Regions from separate parts of the Pantoea sp. S18 genome, predicted to be linked through region 3. Evidence: predicted binding sites of a transcription regulator. Region 3 holds the regulator's gene; each other region holds the start of a gene.
The links. Region 3 encodes PhoB, which activates phosphate uptake and scavenging genes when phosphate is short. Its sites were predicted from a motif close to CTGTCATAAAACTGNCNNAT; they were not measured.

Region 1: a site for PhoB is predicted at 3,002-3,021, ahead of phnC (phosphonate ABC transporter ATP-binding protein). Genes of this name have one in related genera too.
Region 2: a site for PhoB is predicted at 5,474-5,493, ahead of opgB (phosphatidylglycerol--membrane-oligosaccharide glycerophosphotransferase). Genes of this name have one in related genera too.
Region 4: a site for PhoB is predicted at 6,118-6,137, ahead of pstS (phosphate ABC transporter substrate-binding protein PstS). Genes of this name have one in related genera too.

The regions. Positions count from the first base shown of each region.
Region 1 covers NZ_CP142688.1:2,614,633-2,622,485, reverse strand. Annotated here, with positions in the region: gene phnK (phosphonate C-P lyase system protein PhnK) at 1-371, shown strand, start outside; gene phnL (phosphonate C-P lyase system protein PhnL) at 542-1,246, shown strand; gene phnM (alpha-D-ribose 1-methylphosphonate 5-triphosphate diphosphatase) at 1,243-2,379, shown strand; gene phnN (ribose 1,5-bisphosphokinase) at 2,379-2,909, shown strand; gene phnC (phosphonate ABC transporter ATP-binding protein) at 3,074-3,904, shown strand; gene phnD (phosphonate ABC transporter substrate-binding protein) at 3,931-4,857, shown strand; gene phnE (phosphonate ABC transporter, permease protein PhnE) at 4,942-5,805, shown strand; gene phnE (phosphonate ABC transporter, permease protein PhnE) at 5,802-6,686, shown strand; gene VIJ98_RS12160 (ATP-binding protein) at 6,640-7,853, opposite strand, start outside.
Region 2 covers NZ_CP142688.1:636,206-644,058, reverse strand. Annotated here, with positions in the region: gene VIJ98_RS02880 (MFS transporter) at 1-441, opposite strand, end outside; gene VIJ98_RS02875 (histidine phosphatase family protein) at 1,025-1,579, shown strand; gene VIJ98_RS02870 (WD40 repeat domain-containing protein) at 1,572-2,522, opposite strand; gene VIJ98_RS02865 (capsular polysaccharide synthesis protein) at 2,939-3,952, shown strand; gene VIJ98_RS02860 (LysR family transcriptional regulator) at 3,926-4,849, opposite strand; gene VIJ98_RS02855 (tautomerase family protein) at 4,970-5,359, shown strand; gene opgB (phosphatidylglycerol--membrane-oligosaccharide glycerophosphotransferase) at 5,574-7,853, shown strand, end outside.
Region 3 covers NZ_CP142688.1:1,024,461-1,032,313, forward strand. Annotated here, with positions in the region: gene VIJ98_RS04530 (DUF799 domain-containing protein) at 1-422, shown strand, start outside; gene VIJ98_RS04535 (SbcC/MukB-like Walker B domain-containing protein) at 499-4,176, opposite strand; gene sbcD (exonuclease subunit SbcD) at 4,173-5,378, opposite strand; gene phoB (phosphate response regulator transcription factor PhoB) at 5,576-6,265, shown strand; gene phoR (phosphate regulon sensor histidine kinase PhoR) at 6,286-7,596, shown strand.
Region 4 covers NZ_CP142688.1:4,272,159-4,280,011, forward strand. Annotated here, with positions in the region: gene atpG (F0F1 ATP synthase subunit gamma) at 1-626, shown strand, start outside; gene atpD (F0F1 ATP synthase subunit beta) at 690-2,087, shown strand; gene VIJ98_RS19920 (F0F1 ATP synthase subunit epsilon) at 2,112-2,531, shown strand; gene glmU (bifunctional UDP-N-acetylglucosamine diphosphorylase/glucosamine-1-phosphate N-acetyltransferase GlmU) at 2,740-4,110, shown strand; gene glmS (glutamine--fructose-6-phosphate transaminase (isomerizing)) at 4,241-6,070, shown strand; gene pstS (phosphate ABC transporter substrate-binding protein PstS) at 6,246-7,289, shown strand; gene pstC (phosphate ABC transporter permease PstC) at 7,379-7,853, shown strand, end outside.

The sequences.
Region 1 (7,853 bases), 1.6 Mb from region 3:
TGCAGGATGTGGAGATCCCCGCTAATCGCATCGACGATCTGCCCACCACTTTTTCCGGCGGCATGCAGCAGCGTTTACAGATTGCGCGCAACCTCGTGACGCAGCCAACGCTGGTGTTTATGGATGAACCGACCGGCGGGTTGGATGTGTCGGTGCAGGCGCGCCTGCTGGATCTGCTGCGCACGCTGGTACGCGAGCTGAATCTGGCGGTGGTGATTGTGACGCACGATCTCGGCGTGGCGCGTTTGCTGGCGCATCGCCTGCTGGTGATGAAGCAGGGCCGCGTGGTGGAGAGCGGATTGACCGATCGGGTGCTGGACGATCCGCATCATCCGTATACGCAGCTGCTGGTTTCATCGGTGCTGAGTTGAGATGAACAAGGTCGCCATAAATGGCGACCCTACGACGAGCCCAATTTCGCCGGTCGCCATAAATGGCGACCCTACGACGTGCCCAATGCAACCGTATTGCCCGTAGGGGCGCCATTTATGGCGACCTTCTCGAAGACCAGCACAACTATCAAAACCATCAGGACATCACTATGCAACCTTTACTGCGCGTAGAGCATCTGAGCAAAACCTTTGTGCTGCACAACCAAAGCAGCGCCGCGCTGCCGGTATTGCAGGACGCCAATCTTGAAGTCAGCGGCGGCGAATGCGTGGTGCTGCATGGCCGCTCCGGCAGCGGAAAATCCACGCTGCTGCGTGCGCTGTACGGCAACTATCAGGCCAACAGCGGCCACATCTGGCTACAACATCAGGGCGAATGGATCGACATGGCTAACGCGCCCGCGCGCCAGATTCTGGCGATTCGCTGTCACACCGTCGGCTGGGTCAGCCAGTTTTTGCGCGTCATCCCACGCGTGCCGACGCTGGAGATTGTCATGCAGCCGCTGCTGGAGCGCGGCACCGAGCGTGCCTTCTGCGAGAAGCGCGCCAAAGAGCTGCTGACGCGCCTTAACGTGCCGGAACGTTTGTGGTCGCTGGCACCGTCCACTTTCTCGGGCGGCGAGCAGCAGCGCGTCAACATCGCGCGCGGCTTTATCGCCGACTATCCGGTGCTGCTGCTGGATGAGCCGACCGCCTCGCTCGACAGCGCCAACAGCGCCGCAGTGGTGGAATTGATTGAACAGGCGCGCGCCCGTGGTGCCGCCATTGTCGGAATTTTCCATGACGAAGCGGTGCGCGAACGCGTAGCCGATCGCCTGCACGTCATGCAGCCAATGAAAGCAGGAGCAGAAGCATGATCATTAATAACGTCCGGCTGGTGCTGGAGCAGGCCGTGGTGGCGGGTTCACTGGAGATTCGCGACGGACGCATCGCCAGCTTTAGCGACAGCGTCAGCCAGTTGCCGGGCGCGCTGGATGGCGAAAACGCCTTCCTGCTGCCGGGTTTGGTGGAGCTGCACACCGATAATCTCGACAAGTTCTTCACGCCACGCCCCAAAGTGGATTGGCCGGCGCACTCGGCGATGAGCAGCCACGATGCGTTAATGGTTGCCAGCGGCATCACCACGGTGCTGGACGCGATTGGCGTTGGTGACGTGCGCGATGGCGGGCATCGCATTGAAAACCTCAACAAGATGATTGAGGCGATTCAGGACAGCAATCGCAAAGGCATTAACCGCGCCGATCACCATTTGCATCTGCGCTGTGAGCTGCCGCATCACACCACGCTGCCACTGTTTGAGAAGTTGATGAACACGCCAGAACTGTCGCTGGTTTCACTGATGGATCACTCGCCGGGTCAGCGTCAGTACGCCTCGCTGGAGATGTATCGCACCTATTATCAGGGTAAATATCAGCTCAACGACGAGCAGATGGATCAGTTTGAGCGTGAGCAACTGGCGCTGGCCGCCGAGTTCTCCACGCCGAATCGCAACGCCATCTCCAGTTTGTGCCGTTCGCGCGGTATTCCGATCGCCAGCCACGACGACGCCACGGCGGCGCACGTGGCTGAATCCCATGACGTCGGTAGCGCCATCGCCGAATTCCCTACCACGCTGGAGGCAGCACGCGCGTCGCGTGAATGCGGCATGCAGGTGCTGATGGGCGCGCCCAACATCGTGCGCGGCGGTTCGCACTCCGGCAACGTGGCGGCGGCGGATCTCGCCAGCCACGGCCTGCTGGATATTCTCTCCTCCGACTACTATCCGGCCAGCTTGCTGGATGCGGTGTTCCGCCTGGTTGCTGATGAACGCAACACGCTGACGCTGCCGCAGGCGGCTGCGCTGGTGACCAGTAATCCGGCGCGGGCGATTGGTCTGCACGATCGCGGCCGCATCGCCGAAGGACTGCGTGCCGATTTAGTGCTGGCGCATACCGAACATGGTCATTCGCACATTCGTCACGTCTGGTCGCAAGGCAAGCTGGTGTTCTGATGGCGCGCCTGATCTGGCTTACCGGGCCTTCGGGCTCGGGAAAAGACAGCCTGCTGAACGCGCTGCGCGAGGCGCCGCCGGAGAATCTGCTGATCGCCCATCGCTACATCACGCGCGCCGCCGATGCGGGCGGCGAGAACCATGTGGCGCTGAGTGAAGCCGAGTTCCGACGGCGCGAGGCGCTGGGCTTGTTCGCCGTGAGCTGGCAGGCGCACGGCATGCATTACGGGCTGGGCGAGGAGATCGATCTGTGGCTGGCACGCGGACTAAATGTGCTGGTCAACGGTTCGCGCCTGCATCTGCCGATTGTGCAGCAGCATTACGGCACGCAGCTGCTGCCGCTGGTGTTGCAGGTTTCACCTGCGGTGCTGGAAGCGCGTTTGCGGCAGCGCGGGCGCGAGTCGCAAGCGGAAATCGAAAAACGGCTGGCGCGCGCCACCGAACCGCTGCCTGCGCATTGTCATGCGTTGAATAACGATGGCGCGTTGAGCGACACCCTCGAGCATCTGCGCCAGCTGATTACCCCGTAGGGTCGCCATTCATGGCGACCTGGTGCGTTGCATGCATTAACGGACGGTCGCCATGAATGGCGACCCTACGGTGTCACCGTTTAATCATTTTACTGTCATCAAGCTTTCATCCGCTTTGCCCGTAATAGCGGGCAATCAACACCTCAGAAGAGATGGAGTGCAACATGGCTCAGGCATTACTGAAAACCGTCGTCGACAATCCTTACCCGCACGTTACCGGGCAGGGCAACAAGGTGTTGTCGGTGCAGGGATTGTGCAAAACCTACGGCGCCAACCAGGTGCTGGATAACGTCAGCTTCGATCTGCATGCGGGCGAGTTGGTAGCGGTGATTGGCCGCTCAGGCGCAGGCAAATCGACACTGTTACACATGCTGAACGGCACCATCAGCGCTTCGCAGGGCGCGATCCTCAGCAATCGCCACGGCGAAGTGGATCGCGATGTGGTGACGCTGAATAGCCGCCAGATGCGCGAATGGCGCACCGAATGCGGCATGATTTTCCAGGACTTTTGTCTGGTGCCACGTCTTGATGTGCTGACCAACGTGCTGCTCGGTCGTTTAAGTCAGACCTCGACGCTGAAATCGTTCTTCAAAGTCTTCTCCGAAACCGACCGCGCTCGCGCCATTGAACTGCTGCAGTGGATGAACATGCTGCCGCAGGCGCTACAGCGTGCAGAAAACCTCTCTGGCGGCCAGATGCAGCGCGTGGCGATTTGCCGGGCATTGATGCAAAACCCGCGCATTTTGCTGGCGGATGAACCGGTGGCGTCACTCGATCCGAAAAACACCAAACGCATCATGGATGTGCTGCGTCAGGTGAGCGAGCAGGGCATCAGCGTGATGGTGAACCTGCACTCCATCGAACTGGTTAAAAGCTACTGTACCCGCGTGATCGGCATTCAGCGCGGCAAAATCCTGTTCGATGGACATCCTTCCCAGTTGACCGACGGCCTGATGCATGAGCTGTACGGCGACGAAATTAACCAGCTCCACTAACTCCCACAGCAAGAGAAAACCTAAGAATGAAACTGACTTCTTTAGCTTTACTGACTATTGCGATGGCATTTGGCGCAAACGCAGCGGATGCACCAAAAGAGTTGAACCTCGGGATTCTTGGCGGCCAGAACGCCACGCAGCAGATTGGTGACAACCAGTGTGTGAAAGATTTCTTCGACAAAGAGTTGCAGGTGGATACCAAACTGCGCAACTCATCTGACTATTCAGGCGTGATTCAGGGCTTGCTGGGCAACAAAATCGACCTGGTACTGAGCATGTCACCGGCTTCATTTGCCTCGGTTTACCTGCAAAACCCGAAAGCGGTGGACGTGGTGGGCATCGTAGTGGACGACAAAGACGGTTCACAGGGTTATCACTCGGTGGTGATTGTTAAAGCCGACAGCCCATACAAAAAGCTGGAAGACCTGAAAGGCAAATCATTCGGCATGGCCGATCCCGATTCAACCTCTGGCTTCCTGATGCCGAACCAGGCGTTCAAGAAAGAGTTCGGCGGCACGGTTGACGATAAGTACAACAACACCTTCTCCAGCGTCACCTTCTCTGGCGGCCACGAGCAGGACATCCTCGGTGTGCTGAACGGTCAGTTCGAAGGCGCGGTAACCTGGACGTCACTGATTGGCGACCGTGAAACCGGTTATACCTCGGGTGCTTTTGGTCGTTTGATTCGCATGGATCATCCTGACCTGATGAAACAGATTCGCATCATCTGGCAGTCGCCGCTGATCCCGAACGGCCCGATTCTGGTGAGCAACAACCTGCCCGCTGACTTCAAAGCGAAGGTGGTGGCCACCATCAAGAAACTGGATAAAGAAGATCACGGCTGCTTTGTTAAAGCGGTTGGCGGTACCCAACACATCGGCCCGGCTACCGTGGCGGATTATCAGAACATCATCGATATGAAGCGTGATTTGATGAAGGGTACGCGCGGTTAAGCCTTCAAAACGGTGCGCATTAATGCGCACCCTACATTGTAGGGTCGTCATTCATGGCGACCTGGTTACACAGGAATCCCCCCCTTGACCGATTTCGAACACTACTACCAACGCATCCGCCGCCAGCAAAAGCGCGACTCGCTGCTGTGGTCGCTGCTGTTGCTGGCGCTCTATCTGGCCGCGGGCAAGATGGCGGAATTTAACCTGCTTACCGTCTGGCAGTCGCTGCCACACTTTTTTGACTACATCGGCGAAACTCTGCCGGTGCTGCATCTTTCACTGCTGTTCGCCGACGGCAAAACCGAAGGCTCGCTGGCCTATTGGGGCTATCGCTTACACTTCCAGCTGCCGCTGATCTGGGAAACCTTGCAGCTGGCGCTGTCGTCCACCATCGTGGCGGTGGCCGTGGCGGGTGTGCTGGCGTTTTTCGCCGCCGATAACACCCAAACGCCGCGCAGCCTGCGGGTGGCGATCCGCGCCTTTGTCGCCTTCCTGCGTACCATGCCGGAACTGGCGTGGGCGGTGATGTTCGTGATGGCGTTCGGCATTGGCGCTATTCCCGGCTTTCTCGCGCTGGCGCTGCATACCGTCGGCAGCTTGACCAAACTGTTCTACGAAGCGATTGAGAGCGCCTCGGATAAACCGGTGCGCGGACTTGCGGCGTGCGGTGCCAGCAAACTGCAGCGCATGCGCTTTGCCTTCTGGCCGCAGGTCAAACCGACGTTTCTCTCCTACAGCTTTATGCGTCTGGAAATCAACTTCCGCTCCTCAACTATCCTTGGTTTGGTCGGCGCGGGCGGTATCGGGCAAGAGCTGATGACCAATATCAAACTCGATCGTTACGATCAGGTCAGCATCACGCTGTTGCTGATTATTGTGGTGGTGTCGCTGCTGGATACGCTGTCCGGCTGGCTGCGTCGCCGCGTAGTGGAAGGAGACGCAGCATGATCGCCTTAGCGCCGGATGTCGCCAAACTCAAGCAGGAGCATGCCGCCCTGTTTGCTGCGCAGAACCGCTATCTGCGCCGCGTTGCGCTGGTGGCACTTGCCATCGCGCTCTATTACCTGTTCTTCTTCGAGTTCTTTGGCATTGAGTGGAGCCGTTTTCTCATTGGCTGCCAGCAGCTCAGCCGCTATTTCCTGCGCATGTTTGTCTGGCAGGATTTCCTCAACTGGCCGTTTGGTTACTACTTCACTCAGGTCGGGATTACGCTGGCGATTGTGTTCTCCGGTACACTAACCGCATCACTAATTGCCTTGCCGGTCTCGTTCCTGGCGGCGCGCAACGTAATGCACGATCCGATCACACGACCGATTTCGCTGGTGGTACGCCGCGTGCTGGATGTGCTGCGCGGCATCGACATGGCGATTTGGGGGCTGATCTTCGTGCGCGCCGTCGGCATGGGACCGCTGGCCGGCGTGCTGGCGATTGTGATGCAGGATGTCGGCTTGCTCGGCAAACTCTATGCCGAAGGGCACGAAGCGGTGGAGCGTTCGCCGAGTCGTGGTCTCAGCGCGGTTGGCGCGAATAGCCTGCAGAAACATCGCTACGGCATTTTCACCCAGTCGTTCCCGACCTTCCTCGCGCTCAGCCTGTATCAGATTGAGTCCAACACCCGCTCCGCAGCGGTGCTGGGCTTCGTCGGCGCGGGCGGCGTTGGTCTGGTGTATGCCGAGAACATGCGTTTATGGAACTGGGATGTGGTGATGTTCCTGACCCTGATTCTGGTGGCGGTGGTGATGATCATGGATATGGTCTCCAGCAAGCTGCGTAAACGTTACATCACGGGGAAAGGGGTGCCGTTGTGGCAGCCTGCCGCGCGCGACTAAGCCGTTCACTGCGCTGCCAGGCGCGCTCCAGCGCCTGCACCAGCTGCGCCTGATGCCAGGGTTTCGCCAGCCGCTCACACAGCGGCAGCGTGACCTGCGTCTGGCGCAGATCCTGACCGCTGATCAACACCGTTGCCAGATGCGGCCACTGCGCCTGCGCCTGACGAATCACATCCGCGCCGTTAATGCCACCCGGCAGCATCAAATCACTGATTAGCAACTCGATATCCGGCGTCTGGCGCAGCAGGGTCAGCGCGCTTTCGCCATCGCCACACTCCAGCGTCAGATAACCCAGCTGATGCAGATGTTCGCACAGCGTTTGTCGCACCGTCGGTTCATCATCCAGCACCAACACCAGCCGATCGTTGCTGGCCTGCGGCACCAGCGGCGGCGGCACGCTAAGCGGTTGTGCCGCTTCAGGCGCGCGCGGCAATAACAGCCGCACGGTGGTGCCTTGTCCCGGCGCGGTTTCCAGCTCGATCTGCCCGCCGGATTGGCGCACAAAGCCATACACCATCGATAAGCCCAAACCGCTGCCGCTACCAATCGCTTTGGTGGTGAAGAACGGCTCGAACACCTGTTCGCGCACCTCGGCCGACATGCCGCAGCCGTGATCGATCACTTCAATGGTGACGCGATCGCGCTTGCCGTCGGCTTCCTGTTTGCGCTGATTCCAGATTCGCAGGCGGATTTCGCCGCTCTGTTGGGCCATCGCATCGCGCGCGTTGACCACCAGATTGATCAGCGCATTCTCAAGCTGTCCGGCATCGATCCATGCTGGCCAGCCGGGACGCTGCGCATCGATCACCAACTGCTGGCCGGGCAAAAGTGCGTGTTGCAGCAGCGAATGCAAATTATCCACCAGCTCAACCACCGACACCGCGCGCGGATAGAGCGCCTGCTTGCGCGAGAACGCCAGCAAACGCTGCGTCAGCTGCGCCGCGCGGTCGGCGGCCTGACGCGCACGATCGATACGGCTGGCGAGCGTGCCGGGCGGCAGCTGATCGACGGTTAACGCCAGGCTGCCAATGATCACCGCCAGCAGATTATTGAAGTCGTGCGCCAGTCCGCCGGTTAGCTGTCCAACCGCTTTCATCTTCTGGCTGTGCAGCAGCGCTTCTTCCAGCGCCTTGCGTGTGGTGCGCTCCAGCACGGTATTTACCATGC
Region 2 (7,853 bases), 390 kb from region 3:
CGCCCCCAAACCCTGGGTAAAGCGCAGCAGCACCAGACATGCGGGAGCCCAGACGCCAATGCTGGCATAGGAAGGAATCAAACCGATCAGTGTTGTGGAGGCGCCCATCAGAATGATGGTTGAGATCATTACCGTTTTGCGTCCCTTGCGATCGCCAATCCAGCCGAACAGCAAGGCACCAATCGGGCGAGCAATAAAGCCCACCGACCAAGTGGCAAAACTCGAGAGCAAGGCGATAGCAGGCGTGGCTTCGGGGAAGAAGACGTCACCAAAGATAATGCCGGCGGCGAGGCCATAGAGCGCAAAATCCGCATATTCCATCGCGGTGCCAAGCCAGCAGGAGAACGTGGCGCGCCAGAAATCTTTACGGCCGGAAGATGTTTCAAGCCGCGCGTCGGCAGCTGAGGAGGATGTCAGTGAGCTTTGTTGCGAAACCGTCATAACCCATTCCCTGAAAGAGGTAAAAACAGCAAACGCCCTTCCGTGGGTCAGTTCCCTTGCAACAAGCGGAACTCCCCGGTGGCGACGTTCAGTAGGCAAACCTGGATGAAAAATCAGTAATGAATTCCCTGGTGTTGGAATCCGCTTCTTCGCCTGTTCCCGCCGATGTAATTTTCATCGATCGCATTAGTGAGGCAAATGTAACTGGGTCATCTCAAGGCCAACTTCGTCTCTGGCACCGTGAGTTATCACTATGGAGATAGTCTATCTACGCGCGTAGATAAATCAAGTGATAATAGAGAAATTTATTAGATAAACTTCACTATAACTCATGAAAACAAGGCAAAAATGGCGTCAAATTATGACATTACATCTAATGCATGGCGCAAGAATTGTCTTATTGAAGCTTGATTGACGATTATTGCTTACCATTTAACGGCGCAGGCTAACTCTTCATCGCGCTGTTTTTCGCACAGTTCAGTTAAGGTTTAATGACAAACAGGCAATACTCTTAAATCCCGTCATGGATGCGCGACTTACTCAACGTCTGCATTACACTGGAGCAATACCACTCAGGAGCGCTATGACCATTATTCTTATGCGACACGGTAAACCCGATCATCCGGTCAATGGGCGCTTTTCGGCGCGGGCATTGGCTGACTGGTGTGAAGGTTACGATCAGGCTGATATTTGCGACTCCCCGCCGCCGCGCAGTCAGACCATTGCGCGCCTCGCGAGTGTGATCGCCACCAGCCCGCTGCCGCGCGCCCGTTCGTCGTTAACGCGTCTGGGTTTACAGCCGCACGCGGTGGATGAGGTTTTTAGCGAAGTCGCGATACCGACGTTGCCGTTTGAGCGCCTGCATCTGCCGCTCAACGTCTGGCTGGCGCTATTACGCCTGTTATGGCTGTGCGGCTATAGCGGCCATGTCGAATCGGTGCAGCATGCGCGTCAACGCGCCCGTCTGGCGGCAGATAAACTGGTGACGCTGTCGCAGCAAGGCACGGTGTTATTGGTCGGTCACGGCATTATGAACAAGCTGATTGCGCGTGAGTTACGCAAGCGCGGCTGGCAGGCCGAAAAACATGCCAGCAGCCGCCACTGGAGCAGTGCGATTTATCATCGTCCATTCATTTAAGTTGGAAGTAGCTCAGCACCTCACAACCGGTACCGGCTTGCGGCGTGGCAATCACCTTCATCTGCTGCAAATCAATCAGGCTGAGCGAACCGTCGCCCTCATTCGCAATCAGCAAGCTGCGATTATCCTCACTGAAGCAGCCATCCATCGGCTTATTGCCAACCTGAGTGTCGCCGAGCGGATTGAGCAGATCGTCAAACAGCGTTACCACCGGCTCCTGATCGCCAATCGCCACCAGCCGCTCGCCGTTGGCACTGAAACGCACTACCTGACAGGGTTGCTGATGGCCCGGCAATGTCAGGCGCTGGCGGATGCGATGACTTTGCCGATCCACCACATACAGCAACGGCGCATCGGCGGCGCTCGCCACCAGATAAGGATGTTTAGGCGAAGCGGCGATGCCAGAAATTGGGCCGGGCATCAGGATGTTGTCGATAATCCGCCCTTCCGCCTCACACAAATCCACCACGGTAATGCTGGCGTCCTCTTCATTTTCGGTAAACAACTTGCGGCCGCTGGGCGACAAGGTAAGTCGGTGCGCATTGTGCGAAGGCAGTTGAATGGTTTTCTCCACGCGATCGCTAACCGGATCAATCACTGCCACCAGCGCGCTGTTTTCACAGCAGAGATAAACTTTGCCGTCACGTCCTAACTGGCCGCTGTGCGGTGCCTTTAGCGGCGACAAATCGATAAAACCGCTGATCTGCCGCAGGCGTAGATCGATGATCGCCACTTTATGGCCAGGATGCGGATTGTCGCCGTGAATGCCGTCGCCGTAGATCGGCACGTAAGCTTTTTCCAGCTGTGGCAGCATCAGAAGCTCGTGTGGACGCGGCGGAAAAGCATTTAACTCTTGCTCAACGGCAAAGGTTTCGGGATTGAGAAACAGCACGCGATTGCCCTGCTTATCGACCGCCAATAATCCACGGTTGTGTCGCTGCATAGTGTCTCCTTTTGTTGATCACCAGCTTTAAGCGTAGCTAACCCTCACTCAGGGTGGGATTTTCCCGGCAGACCAGCGAAAAATGCAGCCAGGTTAACAAGTGATCTCACGCGCACTTTTTAATCTCACCCGCGACTTACGCCACGCCCTGCTTATTTTATTAGGAATAGTCTTAATGCGATAAAATAGAATAACCAACAATTCACGCGATTATTTATTGTTAATTTAAAGCTTAACGGATCCTTGATTTTCCGGTTTATCTGAAAGGATCAAAAAGTGATAGCCGCATCGCACAGAATGTTTTATTAAGCATAGGAGAGTACTTTTTTTTACACACAGCCTAAAGGACAATCAAGAGCGCTCAGCGCCGCGATCAGGGACGCCTTGCCACCATAATCACAATAATCAGGTGCATCATGAATAAAAAACGCCTTCAGCCAGCGTTAACCCTCTGGCATAACTGGAAAAGACTCGCTTTTACCAGCCAGACTTTCCTGCAGAAAAAACAGCATACTGCGCTCTGTGCGCCGGAATACGATCCCAGCGAAGAGGACAATATCGTGTTACTTTCTGGCGAAAAAGATCTGCCAGAGATTACAAAGAAAGTCTGGATGTATTGGGATAATGAATATTTACCGAAATCACTGGCATTAAATATTAAAAAGATTCGTCAGGATAATCCCGACCATGAAATCCATTTATTAAATCGTTTAACGGTAAAAGAAGTTTTACCGGATTTTATATTCACCTCGACCCAATTAACCGCCCAGCAAAGAAGCGAAGTGATTCGCCTGGAATTACTGCTGCGCTATGGCGGCATTGCCATTGATTGCAGCACCTTATTATTTGAAGATCTCTCCTGGGTGCATCGCGCGCATCAGGAACGTTGTATGGATGTGATTGGTTATTATCACGAAAACGCCACCGTCAACTATCTCGCGCCGGTGATTGAGAGCTGGTTCCTGGCGGCGACCGCCAATAATCCCTTTATCCGCGAATGGCAAAAACATTACGCGCCGATCAAACATCTCGGCGAACAGAATTACTTCAGTGAATTGACCAAGCGCGATGATTATTCCCTGCTAACGCAGAAGATTGCGCAGCCGGAGCAGCAATTAGGTTCACTGGCGCAGCAGATCGCCATGCGCGAACATCGCCGGGTGAATCTCTACCTGCGTAAATGCGAGGCCAACGCCTATTACTATCAGCGTTTAAGTGGCTGGAAGAGCGAGGCGTTTGCCCACGCGGTGCTGTTTCACCAGCGTCCACTCACGCCACCGCCAGTGATTAAACTCAGCGGCAATGAGCAGCTGCATCTCGACTTCAACCTGCGGCTCGGCCATTACAACCGCAGCAGTTTGTTGGGTCAGATGATGCAAACGCCTGCGCCGATCGCGCTGGCTTCACCCATCAACAAAGCGCGCGCGTAACCAATGGATAAAGGTGGTCACCGCCCGTGGCACCTGTGCGGCATACGGGCGCACCACCCACAACCGGGCGGCGAAGGCATCCACCGCTTGCCACTGCGGCAGCACCTGCTGCAGCGTGCCGCTGGCTAATGCCGCGCTGGCGCTGAAGTCCGGCAGCATCGCAATGCCCAAACCTTGCAATGCAGCATCACGGATCGACTCGCTGTTGTTGGTGGCAAAATTACCCTGAATCTTTACCTGCACGGTTTCGCTGCCGCCGTCCGCTAATCGAAAGCGCCACTGCGGCGACTCGAGTCCGCGCGGGTAATAAAGACAATTGTGCTGCTGCAACGCCTGCGGTGAATCCGGCAAACCGTTCTGCGCCAGATACGCCGGCGACGCCACCAGCAGCGCGCGGGTTTCACACAGCGGCAGCGCAACATGTGTTTCCGGCAGGCTATCGCTGTGGCGAATCGCCAGATCAAACCCTTCACTGCCGAGCGACACCAGACGATCGGTGACGTCCAGCTGCAAGCGCACCTGCGGATAGTCGCGCAAGAAATCGCCGATGATCGGCACCAGCTGCTGACGCGCAAACGCCACCGGCGCAGTCACGCGCACCATGCCGCGCACCGGACCCGCTTCATCACGTACGCTGAAAAAGCTCTGTGCGATACGCGCAAAGGGATCGCGCAGCTCATCCACCAGCTTTTCACCGGCAGAGGTCAGCCGCACGCTGCGCGTGGTGCGCTGCACTAACGCCACACCCGCCATCTTTTCCAGCTCTTTAATCTTCTGACTCATTGCCGCTTTGCTGACGTCTAATCGTTCCGCCGCGCGCGTAAAACTGCCGAGCTCAGCCAGCACGGTTAACCAGTGCAAATGGACCCAAAGGCTATCTGTTTTAATTTCTTTCATATCGATTGTTCAAAATAATAAATAATCATTTCAACCAGCGCGCTTTTTCTTTCCGGCAGCAAGCGGCAGCATAGAGCCACATCCTACTCTTTTCATGTGAGCAAAAACGAGGGTTTATTTATGCCGTTACTGACATTCGACGTTATTCAGGGCCGTTCAGAATCAGAAATACGCACTTTGCTGGATGCCGCACATCGCGCGGTATTAACCGCATTTAAAGTCCCGGCCCGCGATCGTTACCAGATTGTTCATGAAAACAAAGGTTATCAGATGGTCTTTCAGGACACCGGCTTAGGCTTTGAGCGAACCGACAATCTGGTGATGGTGCGCGTGTATACCAGCCCGAGAAGTGAAGAACAGAAGTGCCTGTTTATGGCAGAGTTAGCGCGCGAGCTGCTGGAAAGTTGCGGCGTTCAGGGCACGGATTTGATGATTAGTTTTATCACCAACAGTAAAGGCGACTGGAGCTTTGCCGACGGCGAAGCGCAATACCTCACTGGAAAACTCTAATCCCCCTTCTCTGCCATCACTGGCAGCAGCGCATCCGTTGCTGCCAGGCGAAACCACAGTCAGCCTTAACCCGCCTTAAACGAATCGGAATGCATCGCACAAATCTGGTTGGATGTGTTGCAGCCTTGTGACACCCAATATAGATTGACGCAAAATCCCCGCAGAGGGTCGTTGGCGCAAGGATTGCGTATTCATTCAACATGAGGATCTAACGTTGTCCGAATTGGTTTCGATTGTACTCTTTTTGGCTGCGATTGCGGTCTACTCCTCTAAAGCCGGGCGAAATAAATTTTGGTTTAGTCTGATCCTGCTGCTACTCACGCTGTTTATCGTGCTTAACGTCACGCTGGTCGCCAGTAACTATTTTACCGGCGATGGCATTAATGACGCGGTGCTGTATACCCTGACCAACAGCCTGACCGGCGCGGGCGTGAGCAAATATGTGGTGCCGGCCATCGGACTGATCATCGCGCTGTTCTCGCTATTTTGCCTGCTTTCGTGGTTACTGCGCCGCCGTAAGCGGCCGCATCACCTCGGCTGGAGTTTACTGGCGATTGCCTGTGCCGCGGGTTCGGTACAAACCACGCCTGCGTTTCGCCAGGTGAAAGAGCTTATCGCCTCACATTCGCGCCTCGCCGATTCGGATTTCGAAAGCTATTACAAAACGCCTAATAAGGTGATCGCCGAGCCCAAGCTCAATCTGGTCTACATTTATGGCGAAAGTCTTGAACGGACCTATTTCGATCAACAGGCATTTCCCGGTCTGGCCCCGGAACTCAGCAGGGAAAAAGATAACAGCATCGATTTCAGCCAAACCGAACAGCTGCCCGGCACCGATTACACCATCGCCGGCATGGTGGCTTCACAGTGCGGCATCCCGCTGTTTGCGCCTTTTGATGGCAATGCCTCGGCTTCGCTCTCCAGCTTCTATCCGCAGAACATTTGTCTGGGCGACATCCTGAAGAACTCTGGCTACGAGAACTGGTTTATTCAGGGCGCCGATTTACGCTTCGCCGGTAAAGACACTTTCCTGCTGTCGCATGGTTTTGATGCGGCCAATATGTATGGCTCGCAGGAGCTGAAGAGTCGCGTCGTCGATCCCAGCTATCGTAATAACTGGGGCTATTACGATGACACGGTGATGGACGAGGTGTTTGAGAAATACGAGGAGCTATCGCGCGCGCAAAAACGCTTCGCATTGTTCACGCTCACCGTCGACACCCATCATCCGGATGGTTTTATCTCGCGCAGCTGCCAGCGCAAAAGCTACAGCTATGATGGCAAACCCAATCAATCCTTTAGCGCGGTGGCCTGTTCGCAGGAGCATGTGGCGCGTCTGATTGAACGCATCAAAGCGTCACCGTGGTTTAAAAACACCATCATCGTGGTAACTTCCGATCATCTGGCGATGAACAACACCGCGCATCAATACCTGATCAAGCAACCGCGCCATGACCTGTTTATGGTGATTCGTGGCGATCAGCCACAGGCGGAAGTGCTCGATGGCAAACGCAGCACGCTGGATAACGGCGCCACGGTGCTGGATATTCTCGGCGGGGATAACGCGATTGGACTGGGTCGCAGCGGCCTCTCTTCGAAATCGCTATCAACCGAGTTCGACGACATGGCAAAGCGCGTCACATCGTGGAAAGCGGACATTATTCAGCTGTGGAATTTCCCCAGCAAGATGGACAACTTCACCGTCGATCAACAGAAAAACACTTTCAGCTTCTCTGGCGCGACCTTCAAATTACCGATTCTGTTCCGCGTCTCCGACAAACATGTCGAACCGCTGCCGGAAGGGGAATACTCGGAACCGCTGCGTTATCAGCTGGCGAGTTTTGCTGCCGCCGACAAGTTCGTTTGGGTCGATCGCTGCTTTAAGATGGCGCGCCTGTGGCAGCCAGAGTTAGCGCTGTCGAACGATTTGTGCGTGTCGATGGGACAAATGGGCGCCAAACCCAGCGTAACCCGCATCGATAAACTGCAGTGGAAAGGTAAAGTCAGCTTCCCGAAAGCAGAAGTCAGTGCGGCAACCTTCCAGCTCAACGAGCAGCAAATACGCATCGAAGACAATGCGATTCGCTACAACGCCGACAGCTTCCTGTTAACGGTGCCCGGCGCGCCAAACAGCGTGAAGAGTTTTAAAGGGATATCACGTCCAGAAGAGTGGGGACGCTGGTCGAATGCCAATCTGGCACCGGAAGTGAATATTGAGTACACCGATCCGCTGCCTGAACGCTTTGATGTGGTCATCACCGCGCGGGCGTTCGGTCCGAATGCGCACCGACCGATTCCCGTGCGCGTTGGCGATGAAGAGCAGCAACTGAATTTGGGAGATGAGTTCTCCACCACCACGCTGCATTTCACCAATCCAACCGGCAGCCGTAATTTGATCATTGCGCCACCGGAGCCGCAGGAGTCGAATGTCGGCAATATCATCGGCCAGGATCCGCGCAAACTGGGGATCGGCATGGTGGATATAAAAATAATT
Region 3 (7,853 bases):
ATGAAACCTTCCAGCAGAACGGTTTAACCAACGGCCACGAAATTCAGGCTGTTAGCCCGCAGCGCCTGCATGACATCTTCCACGCCGACAGCGCGCTGTACATTTCGGTGACCGATTACGGCAGCAGCTATCAGGTGATTCAGAGCGTGACCAAGGTGTCGGCGACGGCGCGTCTGGTGGATCTGCGCAGCGGTAAAGAGATTTGGCAAGGCATTGCCACCGCCAGCGACGCGGAAGATGGCAACAACAATAACGGCGGCATTATTGGCATGTTGGTGTCAGCGGCAATCAAGCAGATTGCCAGCAATGTGACGGATAAGGCACACACCATCGCCGGGGTGACCAGCGCCCGTCTGTTGGCGCAGAACGAGCAGGGCGGTTTGCTGGTCGGCCCGCGTTATAAGTTGGCGACAGTGAGATAAAAAACCGGTGCGCATGAATGCGCACCCTACGAAAACCCGCCGAAGCACCGTAGGGTCGCCATTCATGGCGACCTGATTATTCCCCTGGCAACTCCAGCTTGCTGTAACCCAAACCGTTCATCTTGCGGACGCGGATCTGCACCGGTATGCGCTCTTTCATCGCTTCTACATGGCTGATCACGCCGATGGTTTTGCCGCTGGCGTTCAGGGCGTCGAGCGCATCCAGCGCGGTGTCCAGCGTCTCGGCATCCAGTGTGCCGAAGCCTTCGTCGAGGAACAGCGATTCGATGCGCGTTTTATGACTCACCAAATCCGACAGCGCTAACGCCAGCGCCAGGCTGACGAGGAAACTCTCGCCACCCGACAGCGTGCGCGTATCGCGCGTGGCGTCCGCCTGCCAGGTATCCACCACTTCCAGCTCCAGCTCTTCACTGACGCGACGCTGCAGCAGATAGCGACCGTGCAGGCGATCGAGCTGGCGGTTCGCCAGCCACACCAGATGATCGAGCGTCAGGCCTTGCGCGAAGCGGCGGAACCTATTGCCATTGGCCGAACCCACCAGATCGTTCAGACGGCCCAACTGCGCCAGCTCCACTTCATCGGTGGTGATTTGCGTCAGTAACGATTGCTGCTGTAAACGCTGTTGCGCATCGCTGTGCAGCTGCTGCTGCGCTTCACCCTGTTGACGGGCATTGTCACGTAAAGTCACGCGCAGCTGTTCCAGCTGTTGCTGGATAGTGGCGGCGATTTCATCGTTGAGATCGGCCGGTCGCTGCTGCTGATGCGCCGTGCAGCGCTGAGTGAGCTGTTCGCTGAGGGTAATCTGCTGCTGGCGCTGCTGATCGAGCGTTTGCAACTGTTGGCGCAGTTCATGCACCTCGCGCTCATCCAGCAGGGCGGCACGCAGCGCCGTTTCATCGGCAAAATCACTCTGCTGCAGCGCGGCGAGGAAGGCGCTTTCTGCTGCGGCAGCGCGTTCACGCAAGGTGTGTTGCTGCGCCGCGATTTGCTCACACTGGCCATTCAGGCTGTGCAGCGAGCTTTGTGCCTGCTGCCACTGCTGTAGCTGCTGCGCCAGCGCCTGTTCACACTGTTGCAGCGCAGCGTGCTGCTGCTGTCGGGCTTCCGCAACACGGCGATCGCCAAACAGCTGCTGACGCTGTTGTTGCTGCTGCTGGCGCTGCTGTTGCAGCGTACTGAGCGTCTGCTGCAGTTCATCGAGCCGCTGCTGTTCACGCGCCAGATTCTGCTGCAGGCTGCTGCGCTCGCTTTCGGCTTTTGCCAGCTGTGGCTGCAACTCGCCGTGTAAGCGCTCATTTTCCTGCCATGCGCTCCAGCGCTGCTGTAGCGTGTGGAGCCAGCTTTCCCGCTCAGCCGGGTCTGGCAAGCTGAGCTGATGCTGCGCTAACTGTTGTTCCAGCTGCTGCGCCAGTTGCTGCATGGCGCTGCGTTCGCTGGCTTCGCGCTGGCTGATTTCATCCAGCGTTTGCTGCGTGCTGGCGATCTGCTGCTGCGCCAGCTGCTGTTGATTTTGATGCTGCTGCCACAGCTGCTGCTGTTGCAGATGTGCATCCTTCGCCTGCTGCAGCGCACGCGCGGCGTTTTCCCGCGTCTGCAGCTGCTGTTGCTGCGTTTGTTCCTGCGCATCCTGCTGCTGTTGCCACTGCGCAAAATCGTCTTGCTGCTCCAGTGTGCAGGTAAGTGCCAGCTCACCGCTCAGCGCTTGCCATTGAGTGTTAACCGTCGCCAGCTGCTGGTCGTAATCAGCGATCTCTTGTTGCAGCGCCTGCTGCTGTTGCAGCGACAACTTCTGCTGCTCGCCTTTAGCGGTACCGGACTCTTTCAGCTGCGCCACGCGCGTTTCCAGCTCAGTCAAACGCTGCTGATTGGCGCCGGGCTCAAGCTGTTGATATTGCGCGATCGCCGGATGCTGACACGAGCCGCACAGCGGGCAGGGCTGATCCGGCTGCAATTTGGCGCGCTCGTCGGCCAGCTGAGCGATGGTGCGCTCCAGCTCGCAGATTTTGCGCACATCGAGCAGCGCTTGATGTTCCCGCTTGTACTCGTCGCGCAGCGCCTGCAACGCCTGTTCAGCGTCCTGATGCTGCTGCTGAAGCAGCGCCAGTTTCTGCTGTCGCTGCAAGCGCTGTGGCTGCAACGCGCGCCACTGCGCGGCGAGCAGGCTAAGCTGCTGGCGTGCAGATCGCTGCGTTTGATGCTGCGTCAGGGCGTCGCGCAGGCTTGGGCTGGTGATCTCCGCCTCAAGTGAAGTCAGTGCTTGCTCCGCTTGCAGACGCTGCTGCGCGGCCTGCGCTTCGGCTTGCTGCAACGGTTGCGCCGCCTGTTCACGCTGAGCCTGCGCCTGTTGATGCTGCTCCAGCTGGCTGCGCTGCTGTTGCTGCTGCGCGATGAGCTGCGTCAGCGTCTGCTCGCGCTCATCCAACCGGGCGATCTCCGCCTGCCAGCGCGTCAGTTCTGCGCCCCAATCGGCGACGGCGGCTTCTCGGGTGCGGAATTCCTGCTGCTGCGCCAGCTGCTGTTGTAAACGTTCACTTACCTGCTGTTGCTGGCTGAGCGCGGTTTGGCTGGTTTGCAGCGCCTGTTGCTGCTGCAGATGCAGCCGCTGCTGTTCATCCAGTTGCTGCGAGGTGGTGGTAATGCGTTGATCGAGCGGGATAACCTGCTCGGTCAGCAGCGTTTCGAGCTGCTGCTGTTGCTGTAACGCCTGCTCGCGCGCCTGCTGCGCGGCCTGATAATGGCTTTCGCCCTGTTGCAGCGCGGTTTTGGCCTGCTGCTGTTGCGCCTGCAGCTGCTGCGATTGCTGTTCCAGCGTGCGGAGATCGCCCTGCAGCTGTTCGCGCTGCTGTAGCTTCTCGCGCAGTTTTTCTGCCGGTTCGGCCCGCGCCAGCCGCTGACGATCGCCATCCGCCTGCTGCCACGCCTGTTGCGCGGCAAGCAGCGTCTGTTCGGCCTGTTGCTGTTCCTGCGTCAGCTGTTGCTGCTGCACCAGCCATTGTTGCTGATGCTGCGCCAGCGTCAGCTGTTCGCTCAGCGATTTCTCCTGAACGGCGAGTTCTGCCAGCTGCTGCGTCAGCTCTGCACGGCGCGCTTCATCAAGCAGCGACATACCACCGGCGCGGGCGCGCAGCGTATCCAGCTCGCTGCGTGCGGTGCGCCAGCGTTCGTAGATCTGCATAGAAATTTGTGCATAAATTTCGGTGCCGGTGAGTTCTTCTAAAAGGGAGGCTCGATCACTGGGTTTGGCATTAAGGAAGGCGGCGAATTGACCCTGCGATAGCATCATTGAGCGGGTAAACCGGGCGAAATCAAGACCAGATAGTTTTTCAATCGTTTGTAGTTTTTCGCCAACTTTATCAGCAACGATTTGATTATCGGCTACACGCGCTAATTCGACACGCGGTACCTGTAACTTACCATCAACATTGCCCCGCGCGCGATTTTGGCTCCAAAAGGCGCGCCAGGCTTCACCTTTAACTTCAAACTCTACTTCAGCTAGACATTCTGCTGTATCGCGTGTCATTAACTGATTTTCAGTTTGCGACAGCGTGCCGAGGCGCGGCGTTTGGTGATAGAGCGCCAGACAAATCGCATCGAGTAAGGTGGTTTTGCCCGCGCCGGTGGCGCCGGTAATGGCAAACAATCCGTTACTGGCAAAAGGTTCACGGCGGAAATCGATAAACCATTCGCCGCGCAGCGCATTGAGGTTTTTAAAACGTAGCGTCAATATTTTCATGCAGATGGATTCTCCAGCGCGGCAAGCTGGGTGCGGAACAGCTGCGTTAACTGCTCGGCCTGCTCGGCATCCAGCTGATCTTCCTGCGCCAGTCGGCGGGCAAACACTTCTTCCACTTTTAATTCGCTCAGGGTTTCGTTCTCCAGCCGCTCGAGGCTGCGCTGCCGCTGTTCGCGGCTGCGGCGCACCAGCAGCACTTCGACCGGCAGATTTTCGGTCAGTGCTTCAATGCGACGTTGCAGATCGCTGAGGTATTCCTGCGTGGTGATCTCAATATCCAGCCACGTTGGCTGTTCGCTGGCGATTTCACTGAACTGCGCCAGCTGATGTTCAATTTCCGCCATCGAGCCTTTCAGCATCTGCATCGGCTGGAAGTGCGGAATGGTCAGCGGCGTCACTTCCTTGAGCTTGTCGCCAAATTCCAGCAGGAAGACGCTTTTCTCGCGGCCAAGCTCATCAAAACTGAGCGGAATCGGCGAGCCGCTGTAACGAATGTGCTCGCTGTTGGCGATGCGCTGGGCGCGATGGATGTGACCGAGTGCGATGTAATCCGCTGGTGGAAACGCCTGCGCCGGGAAGGCATCCAGCGTGCCGATATAGATGTCGCGCACCGAATCGCTTTTGGTGACGCCAACGGTGGTGAGATGGCCGGTGGCGATAATCGGCAGCGCACTGTTCATTGACTGCGCGGCGGCAAAGCAGTGCTGATAATGCTGCTCAATCGCCTCCAGCAGCGAGATCTGCTTCTCGCGGCCGGATTGGCCGGCCTGGCTGCGCAAAATATCGCGCGGACGCAGATAAGGAATGGCGCACAGCAGCGCACCCGGCGCGCCATCGCGCTGTTTCAGGGTTAACACCTGTTGCTCGCCCTGCGGTGTGGCACTGGTGATCACCTGCGTATTCAGGCAGGCCAGCAGCTCGCGCGATTCATTCAGCGTCGCCACCGAATCGTGATTGCCCGCCAGCACCACCAATTGACAGCCGCTTGGCTGCAGCGCCACCACAAAACGGTTAAACATTTCACGCGCGTAGCTCGGCGGCGAACCGGTATCAAACAGGTCGCCCGCGATAATCAGCGCATCCACCTGATGCTGCACAATCTGATCCAGCAGCCAGTCGAGAAACGCCTGATGTTCCCGCGCGCGACTTTTGCTGTAAAAGAACTGACCGAGATGCCAGTCAGCGGTGTGAATGATGCGCATGTTTGCTCCGTGCTCTGTTTAGCGAAGGCGAATTATAACCACTTAAGATCACAAAGAAAAAAAGCAGATTTTTATTGTCACATTTCTGTTTTTTATCTATCTATCTTAGGGCGGCTTTTTCATAAAAGTGTCACAAAACTGACGCATAATGGCGCCGCAAATCCCAGTGACACGTTGTCACACTAGCAGGAGTTACAATGGCTAAGCGCATTTTGGTTGTGGAAGACGAAGCTCCCATCCGTGAAATGTTATGTTTCGTGCTGGAACAGAATGATTACCAGCCTATTGAGGCGGAAGATTATGACAGCGCGATTGGTAAGCTGATCGAACCCTGGCCTGATTTGATTCTGCTGGACTGGATGTTGCCCGGCGGCAGCGGAATTCAGTTTATTAAGCATTTGAAGCGTGAAGCCATGACGCGCGACATCCCGGTGATGATGCTGACGGCGCGCGGTGAAGAAGAGGATCGCGTGCGCGGTCTGGAAGTGGGCGCGGATGATTACATCACCAAGCCATTCTCACCCAAAGAGCTGATGGCGCGTATCAAAGCGGTGATGCGCCGTATTTCACCGATGGCGGTGGAAGAGGTGATCGAGATGCAGGGCCTGAGCCTTGATCCTTCCTCACATCGCGTGATGTCGGAAACCACGCCGCTGGAGATGGGGCCGACTGAGTACAAACTGCTGCACTTCTTTATGACGCACCCGGAACGCGTGTACAGTCGCGAACAGCTGCTGAACCACGTTTGGGGCACCAATGTGTATGTCGAAGATCGCACCGTCGATGTGCATATTCGCCGTTTACGTAAAGCGCTGGAATTGACCGGCCACGATCGCATGGTTCAAACCGTTCGCGGAACAGGGTATCGTTTCTCTGCCCGCTACTAAACGTAAACGGAGTTTTTACCGTGCTGGAACGACTCTCCTGGAAGAGATTGTTGACCGAGCTGGCGCTGGTCTGTTTACCTGCGCTGGTGTTGGGTCTGTTGTTCGGATATCTGCCGTGGCTGCTGCTGATTGCGGTGACCGGCGTGATGTTCTGGCACTTCAGAAATCTGATGCGTCTGTCGCACTGGCTGTGGGTCGATCGTTCAATGACGCCGCCCACCGGACGCGGCAGCTGGGAACCGCTGTTTTATGGCCTGTATCAGATGCAGTTACGCAACCGGCGGCGTCGCCGCGAGCTGGGCAATCTGATCAAACGTTTCCGCAGCGGTGCCGAATCGCTGCCGGATGCGGTGGTGCTGACCACCGAAGAGGGCACCATTTTCTGGTGTAACGGTTTGGCGCAGCAGCATCTTGGCTTGCGCTGGCCGGAAGATAATGGCCAGAACATCCTCAATTTACTGCGTTATCCTGAATTCTCCCGCTATATCCGCCAGCGCAAGTTCGATACGCCGCTGACGCAGATCCTTAATAATCAGCATCATATGGAATTCCGCGTGATGCCTTACAGCGAAGGTCAGTGGCTGATGGTGGCGCGTGATGTCACCCAGATGCACCAGCTGGAAGGCGCGCGACGCAACTTCTTTGCCAACGTCAGTCATGAACTGCGTACGCCGCTAACGGTGTTGCAGGGCTATCTGGAAATGATGGACGACGCGGTGATGAACGAGCGCACGCGCAGCAAGGCATTGCACACTATGCAAGAGCAGACGCGCCGCATGGACAGCCTGGTGAAGCAGTTGCTGACCTTGTCGCGTATCGAAGCGGCGCCAGCCATCGATCTGAAAGAGACGGTGGATGTGCCGGGCATGCTGCTGCTGTTGCAGCGTGAAGCGGAAACGCTGAGCCAGGGACGTCACACCATCCATTTCCATACCGATCCGCACCTGAAAGTGTTCGGCAATGATGAGCAGTTGCGTAGCGCCATTTCCAATCTGGTCTATAACGCGGTGAATCACACGCCGGATGGCACGCGCATCGACATCAGCTGGCTGCGTACCAAACAAGGCGCGCAGTTTAAGGTGTGCGATGACGGGCCGGGTATCAGCGAACAGCATCTGCCGCGCCTCACCGAGCGTTTCTATCGTGTGGACAAAGCGCGTTCGCGCGCCACCGGCGGCAGCGGCTTGGGGCTGGCAATCGTGAAGCACGCGCTGGGCCATCACAACGCGCGGCTGGAGATCACCAGCGTGCCGCATCAGGAAACCTGTTTCAGCTTCCTGCTGCCGCCAAGGTTGATTGTGGCTAGCGCTCTGCAAGAGCGGGTTAATTAAGGTTTGCACATCCATGGCGTAATGCCGCTCAGTTAAGCACAGAGCGGCTTTCGTTCGCCTTGAAATCAGGCAGTTGCAGCACCCTGGTGCGGCGACCGAGCAGAGAGCGCCTGGCCGCGCCCTCTGCACTCCCGGGCCTTGCGCCAGCCCAACCCGCCGCTTCGCGGTGCCTTCACTCATTCACGATTCCTGACGGACCGGTGGCGATTCGCTCCTGCTCAGCGGCACCTCTCGCCGCATCCATGCGGCTCGCCCTG
Region 4 (7,853 bases), 1.0 Mb from region 3:
TTTCGACTGACCGCGGGCTTTGTGGTGGTTTGAACATTAACCTGTTCAAAAAATTGCTGGCAGATATGAAAGGCTGGGCAGATAAAGGCGTACAGAGCGATCTGGCCGTTATCGGTTCGAAAGGCAATTCATTCTTCGGCTCTGTAGGTGGCAACATCGTGGCACAGGTCACCGGTATGGGCGATAAGCCTGCACTGTCTGATTTGATCGGCCCGGTAAAAGTGATGTTGCAGGCCTATGATGAAGGTCGCATCGACAAGCTGTATATCGTTGCCAACAAGTTTAATAACACCATGTCTCAGACTCCGACCATTACCCAACTGCTGCCGTTACCGCCAGCGGAAGGTGAAGAAGAGATGAAGGCGAAGACCTGGGATTACCTGTACGAACCCGATCCGAAAGCGCTGCTGGATACCCTGCTGCGTCGTTACGTCGAATCGCAGGTTTATCAGGGTGTGGTGGAAAACCTGGCCAGTGAGCAGGCCGCACGTATGGTTGCGATGAAAGCTGCAACCGATAACGGCGGAAACCTGATCAAAGAGCTGCAGTTGGTTTACAACAAAGCTCGTCAGGCCAGCATCACCCAGGAACTTACCGAGATCGTCTCGGGAGCCTCCGCGGTTTAACCAGGCATATATCCTGTCGCGCGAGCGCGGCTGGGTATTTTCGTATTAGGTAGAGGATTCAAGATGGCAGCTGGAAAGATTGTCCAGATTATCGGCGCCGTAGTTGACGTCGAATTCCCTCAGGACGCGGTACCGCAGGTATACAGCGCTCTCGAGGTGAAAAATGGTGATGCTCGTCTGGTGCTGGAAGTTCAGCAGCAGCTGGGTGGTGGCGTGGTTCGTACCATCGCCATGGGTACTTCTGACGGCCTGAAGCGCGGTCTGGAAGTTACTGACCTGAAAAAACCTATCCAGGTTCCGGTTGGTAAAGCAACCCTCGGCCGTATCATGAACGTATTGGGTGAGCCAATCGACATGAAAGGCGACCTGCAGAATGACGACGGCACTGTAGTAGAGGTTTCCTCTATTCACCGTGCAGCACCTTCTTATGAAGATCAGTCTAACTCGCAGGAACTGCTGGAAACCGGCATCAAGGTTATCGACCTGATGTGTCCGTTCGCTAAGGGCGGTAAAGTCGGTCTGTTCGGTGGTGCGGGTGTAGGTAAAACCGTAAACATGATGGAGCTGATCCGTAACATCGCGGCTGAGCACTCAGGTTATTCGGTATTTGCTGGCGTGGGTGAGCGTACTCGTGAGGGTAACGACTTCTACCACGAAATGACTGACTCCAACGTTATCGATAAAGTAGCGCTGGTGTATGGCCAGATGAACGAGCCGCCGGGTAACCGTCTGCGCGTAGCACTGACCGGCTTGACCATGGCGGAAAAATTCCGTGATGAAGGCCGTGACGTTCTGCTGTTCATCGACAACATCTATCGTTACACCCTGGCCGGTACTGAAGTATCAGCACTGCTGGGTCGTATGCCATCTGCGGTAGGCTATCAGCCAACGCTGGCAGAAGAGATGGGTGTGTTGCAGGAGCGTATTACCTCCACTAAGACTGGTTCAATCACTTCTGTTCAGGCCGTTTACGTTCCTGCGGATGACTTGACTGACCCGTCACCAGCAACCACCTTTGCTCACTTAGACTCAACCGTTACGCTGAGCCGTCAGATCGCCTCTCTGGGTATCTACCCAGCCGTTGACCCGCTGGATTCAACCAGCCGTCAGCTGGATCCACTGATCGTGGGTCAGGAGCACTATGACGTTGCGCGTGGCGTGCAGTCTCTGCTGCAGCGTTACCAGGAACTGAAAGACATCATCGCCATCCTTGGTATGGACGAGCTGTCTGAAGAAGACAAACTGTTGGTGGCACGTGCGCGTAAGATTCAGCGCTTCCTGTCTCAGCCGTTCTTCGTTGCTGAAGTCTTCACCGGTTCTCCAGGTAAGTACGTGACCCTGAAAGACACCATCCGTGGCTTCAAAGGCATCATGGAAGGCGAATTCGACCACCTGCCAGAGCAGGCGTTCTACATGGTCGGCGCTATCGAAGAAGCCGTAGAAAAAGCGAAGAAACTGTAATTTAGGTTTCCCAGGAGGAATGGTATGGCTATGACTTATCATCTGGACGTGGTCAGCGCGGAGCAACAAATGTTCTCCGGTCTGGTCGAGCGTATCCAGGTGTCAGGTAGCGAAGGTGAGTTGGGGATTCGTCCTGGCCACGCCCCGCTGCTGACAGCCATCAAGCCTGGTATGATTCACATCGTGAAACAGCACGGCGAAGAGGAGTTTATTTACCTCTCTGGCGGCGTGCTGGAAGTTCAGCCTGGCAGCACCACCGTTCTGGCCGACACCGCGATTCGCGGCGAAGATCTGGACGAAGCGCGCGCGCTGGAAGCGAAACGTAAAGCAGAAGAGCACATGAACAGCAGTCACGGCGACGTGGACTATGCTCAGGCTTCTGCGGAACTGGCGAAAGCCATCGCGAAACTGCGTGTCATCGAGCTGACCAAAAAAGCGATGTAATCAGGCTTTATGCGTCACGAAATGCCAGCCCTTTGGGTTGGCATTTTTTTGCCCAAAATCCATCATCTCGTAGGATCGCCATTTACGGCGGCCACCAGCAAACCTCAATCCGCTTTCCCCCAACCCCGCTAATTTCGACCCGAGAAAAATGTAGTAATCTCAGGGCTAAACCTTACACTTTCGACAGTTGAAGAGAATCAGGATAGTTATGTCTACGAACGCGATGAGTGTGGTGATCTTAGCCGCTGGCAAAGGCACCCGAATGTATTCCGACCTGCCCAAAGTTCTGCACGCCCTTGCAGGTAAACCGATGGTTCAACACGTGATTGATGCCGCAACCGGTTTGGGCGCCCAGCAGATCCACTTGGTTTATGGCCACGGCGGAGATTTGCTGCAATCGACGTTAGCGCATAACGCACTCAACTGGGTGCTGCAGGCCGAACAACTCGGTACCGGCCACGCGATGCAGCAGGCCGCGCCCTTCTTTGCCGATGACGAAGATATTCTGATGCTGTACGGCGATGTGCCGCTGATTTCGCAGGCCAGCTTGCAACGTCTGCGCGACGCGAAACCCGCTGGCGGCATTGGCTTACTCACTGTGGTTCTGGATAACCCAACCGGTTACGGTCGTATCGTGCGTGAAAACGGCACGGTGACCGGCATTATCGAGCAGAAAGATGCCTCGCCAGAACAGCTGAAAATTCAGGAAATTAACACCGGCATCCTGATTGCCAACGGCGGCGACCTCAAGCGCTGGCTGGCGCAGCTTAACAACAACAACGCACAGGGCGAATTCTATATCACCGATATCATCGCCATGGCGCACCACGAAAGCCGCGTGATCAATGCGGTGCATCCGGCGCGCATCAGCGAAACCGACGGCGTCAACAACCGCCTGCAGCTGGCAACGCTTGAGCGTGTCTACCAAAGCGAGCAGGCAGAGAAGCTGTTGCTGGCGGGTGTAATGCTGCGAGATCCGGCGCGTTTCGATCTACGCGGTTCGCTGCAACACGGCCGCGATGTTGAGATCGATACCAACGTGATCATCGAAGGCAAGGTCACGCTCGGCGACCGCGTAAAAATCGGTGCAGGCTGCATCATCAAAAATAGCGTGATTGCTGACGACTGCGAAATCAGCCCCTATTCGGTGATCGAAGATGCCACCTTAGCCGCCGCCTGTACGGTTGGGCCTTTTGCGCGTCTGCGTCCGGGCAGCGAGTTGGCGGAAGAAGCGCACGTGGGCAACTTCGTAGAGATGAAGAAAGCCACTCTCGGCAAAGGCTCCAAAGCCGGTCATCTCTCTTATCTCGGCGATGCGGAAATTGGCGCGGGTGTGAATATCGGCGCGGGCACCATTACCTGTAACTACGATGGCGCCAACAAATCCAAAACCATCATCGGCGATAACGTGTTTGTCGGCTCCGATACGCAATTGGTAGCGCCTGTAACCGTAGCGAGCGGCGCCACCATCGCCGCAGGCACCACGGTAATGAAAGATGTCTCCGCGGCGGATCTGGTCTACAACCGTAAAGAGCAGAATCAAAAATCGGGCTGGCAGCGCCCTGTTAAGAAAAAATAAATTTTAAAGGCCGACAACGATCGGCCTGTTTGCAGTGCCATAAAAAAATATCCCCACTCTCTACAAGGCTCGGGGAAATCAGGTCGTATGACAACGCAATGGCCGAAAGCCATGAAGTCAGGAAATTACTATGTGTGGAATTGTTGGTGCAGTAGCGCAGCGTGACATCGCAGAAATTCTGCTGGAAGGTTTGCGTCGTCTTGAGTATCGCGGTTATGACTCAGCGGGATTAGCCGTTGTTGACCGTCAGGGCCATATGACGCGCCTGCGTCGTCTGGGTAAAGTGCAGAACCTGGCGGAAGCCGCAGAGCAGCAGCCGCTGATTGGCGGCACCGGTATCGCACACACGCGCTGGGCGACCCACGGTGAACCGTCGGAGGCCAATGCGCATCCGCACGTTTCCGAGCACATCATCATCGTGCACAACGGCATCATTGAGAACCATGAGCCGCTGCGCGCGCAGTTGCTTGAGCGCGGCTATCACTTTGCCTCAGAAACCGACACCGAAGTGGTGGCGCATCTGGTGCATTGGGAGCAGAAGCAGGGCGGCACGCTGCGTGAAGTGGTGCTGCGCGTCATTCCGCAGCTGCGCGGTGCGTATGGCATGGTGATCATGGACAGCCGCGATCCTTCGCTGCTGGTGGCGGCGCGTTCCGGTAGCCCGCTGGTGATTGGCCGTGGCGTGGGTGAAAACTTTATTGCTTCCGATCAGCTGGCACTGCTGCCGGTGACGCGTCGCTTCATCTATCTGGAAGAGGGCGATATTGCCGAGATCACCCGCCGCGAAGTCACCATTATCGATCGTGACGGTAAAACGGCTAAGCGCGCCGAAATCGAATCGACCGCGCAATACGATGCCGGTGACAAAGGCATCTATCGTCACTACATGCAGAAAGAGATTTACGAGCAGCCGAACGCGATCAAAAACACCATCACCGGTCGTTTCAATCACGGCGAAGTCGATCTCAGCGAGCTGGGCCCGGATGCTGAGAAGCTGCTGAGCCAGGTCGAACATATTCAGATCATCGCCTGCGGTACTTCATACAACTCTGGCATGGTGTCGCGCTACTGGTTTGAGTCGCTGGCTAATCTGCCTTGTGATGTGGAAATCGCTTCGGAATTCCGTTATCGCAAATCTGCGGTGCGTAAAAATAGTCTGCTGATCACGCTGTCACAATCGGGTGAAACCGCCGATACGCTGGCGGCGTTGCGCCTGTCAAAAGAGCTGGGTTATCTCGGTTCGCTGGCGATCTGTAACGTGGCCGGTTCATCGCTGGTGCGTGAATCCGATTTGGCGCTGATGACCAAAGCCGGTACCGAAATTGGCGTTGCCTCGACCAAAGCCTTCACCACGCAGTTGGCGGTATTGCTGATGCTGGTGGCGAAACTCGGTCGTCTGCATGGCATGAAAGCCGAAACCGAGCACGAGATTGTGCACGCGCTGCAGGCTTTGCCGAGCCGCATCGAGCAGATGCTGGCGCAGGACAAAGTGATCGAAAATCTGGCGGAAGGTTTCTCGGATAAACATCACGCGCTGTTCCTTGGCCGTGGCGATCAGTATCCAATCGCTATGGAAGGCGCGCTGAAGCTGAAAGAGATCTCCTACATCCACGCCGAAGCCTATGCGGCGGGCGAGCTGAAGCACGGCCCGCTGGCGCTGATTGATGCGGATATGCCGGTGATCGTGGTCGCGCCTAACAACGAACTGCTGGAGAAGCTGAAATCCAATATTGAAGAGGTACGCGCGCGCGGCGGTTTGCTGTACGTGTTTGCCGATCAGGATGCAGGTTTCAGCGACAGCGATGGCATGAAAATCATCTCTCTGCCGCATGTAGAAGAGGTGATTGCACCGATCTTCTACACCGTGCCGTTACAGCTGCTCTCGTATCATGTGGCGCTGATTAAAGGCACCGACGTTGACCAACCACGTAACCTGGCGAAATCAGTTACCGTTGAATAAACTGCTATAAGAGTGGGCCCACAACGGGCCCGCTTCATTTCTGCACGCTGTCATATAACTGTCATATTTCGTACATTTCACTGTCATCAAACTGTCCTATTTTCCCTCCAGCAGCAATCACGACTCCTACTAAAATGGCATTGAGCCTGATTTTTTTAAATCCCCTGGAGGGAACATGACACTGATGCGTAGCACCGTAGCCCGAATCCTCGCCGCCACCTTCGCAGTAAGCGCGGTCTCTGCTTTTGCAGCAACCGATCTGACGGGCGCAGGCGGGACATTCCCGGCGCCGGTTTATGCCAAGTGGGCAGCCGAGTACCAGCAAGCCACCGGTAGCAAAATCAACTATCAGGGTATTGGTTCTTCAGGCGGCGTGAAGCAAATCATCGCTAAAACCGTCGATTTCGGTGCGTCTGATGCGCCAATGAAAGAAGAAGATCTGCAGAAAAACGGCCTGTTCCAGTTCCCTACCGTGATCGGTGGCGTGGTGCTGGCGGTTAACATCCCAGGTGTGAAATCAGGTGAACTTACTCTCGACGGTAAAACCGTGGGCGACATCTACCTCGGTACCATCAAAAAGTGGAACGACCCGGCGATCACTAAACTGAACCCAGGCGTGAAACTGCCAGATTCCAACATCAACGTGGTTCGCCGCGCTGACGGTTCCGGTACTTCATTCGTCTTCACCAGCTACCTGGCGAAAGTGAACGAAGAGTGGAACAGCAAAATCGGTAAAGGTAACACCGTTAACTGGCCGACCGGTCTGGGCGGTAAAGGTAACGACGGCGTGGCCGCATTCGTACAGCGTCTGCCGGGTTCAATTGGCTATGTGGAATACGCTTACGCCAAGCAGAACAACCTGACCTACACCAAACTGGTTGATGCCGACGGTAAAGCGGTCGCACCAAGCGAAGAGAGCTTTGCGAACGCCGCGAAAGGCGCAGACTGGAGCAAAACCTTTGCTCAGGATCTGACCTTCCAGAAAGGCAACGCAGCATGGCCGATCACCTCGACCACCTTCATCCTGATTTACAAAGATCAGGCGAATGCGGAAAAAGGTAGCGAAGTACTGAAGTTCTTCGACTGGGCTTACAAAGGTGGCAGCAAAACCGCAACCGACCTGGATTACGCCGCGCTGCCAGAAAGCGTTGCTAACCAGATTCGTGCAGCGTGGAAAGCGAACATCAAAGATAGCTCCGGTAAAGCGCTGTATCAGTAACAGATTTACCTGGCCAGCCGAGACGGCTGGCCAACCCCAATGGGCGGCCTGCGTGCCGCCCTGACATCCCCCTGAGAACAGAGAATTCTATGGCTGCCACTAAGCCGACGTTCAAAGCCCCCGGTAAACAAGGCGACATGATTTTCGGCGCGCTGGTGAAGCTATCCGCGCTTATCGTGTTGTTGTTGATGGGCGGCATTATCGTCTCCCTGATTTTCTCCTCCTGGCCAAGCATCCAAAAATTTGGTTTCTCTTTCCTGTGGAATAAAACCTGGGATGCGCCAAACGAACAATTTGGTGCGCTGGTACCGATTTACGGCACCCTCGTCACCTCGATTATTGCCTTGATCATTGCCGTGCCGGTGAGCTTCGGCATCGCGCTGTTCCTGACGGAACTGGCGCCAGGCTGGCTGCGTCGCCCGCTGGGCACCGCCATTGAGCTGCTGGCGGCGATCCCCAGCATCGTTTACGGCATGTGGGGCCTGTTTGTTTTCGCTCCGCTGTTCGCCGAATATTTCCAGACGCCGGTGGGTAACGTGATGTCGAATATCCCGATTGTCGGCA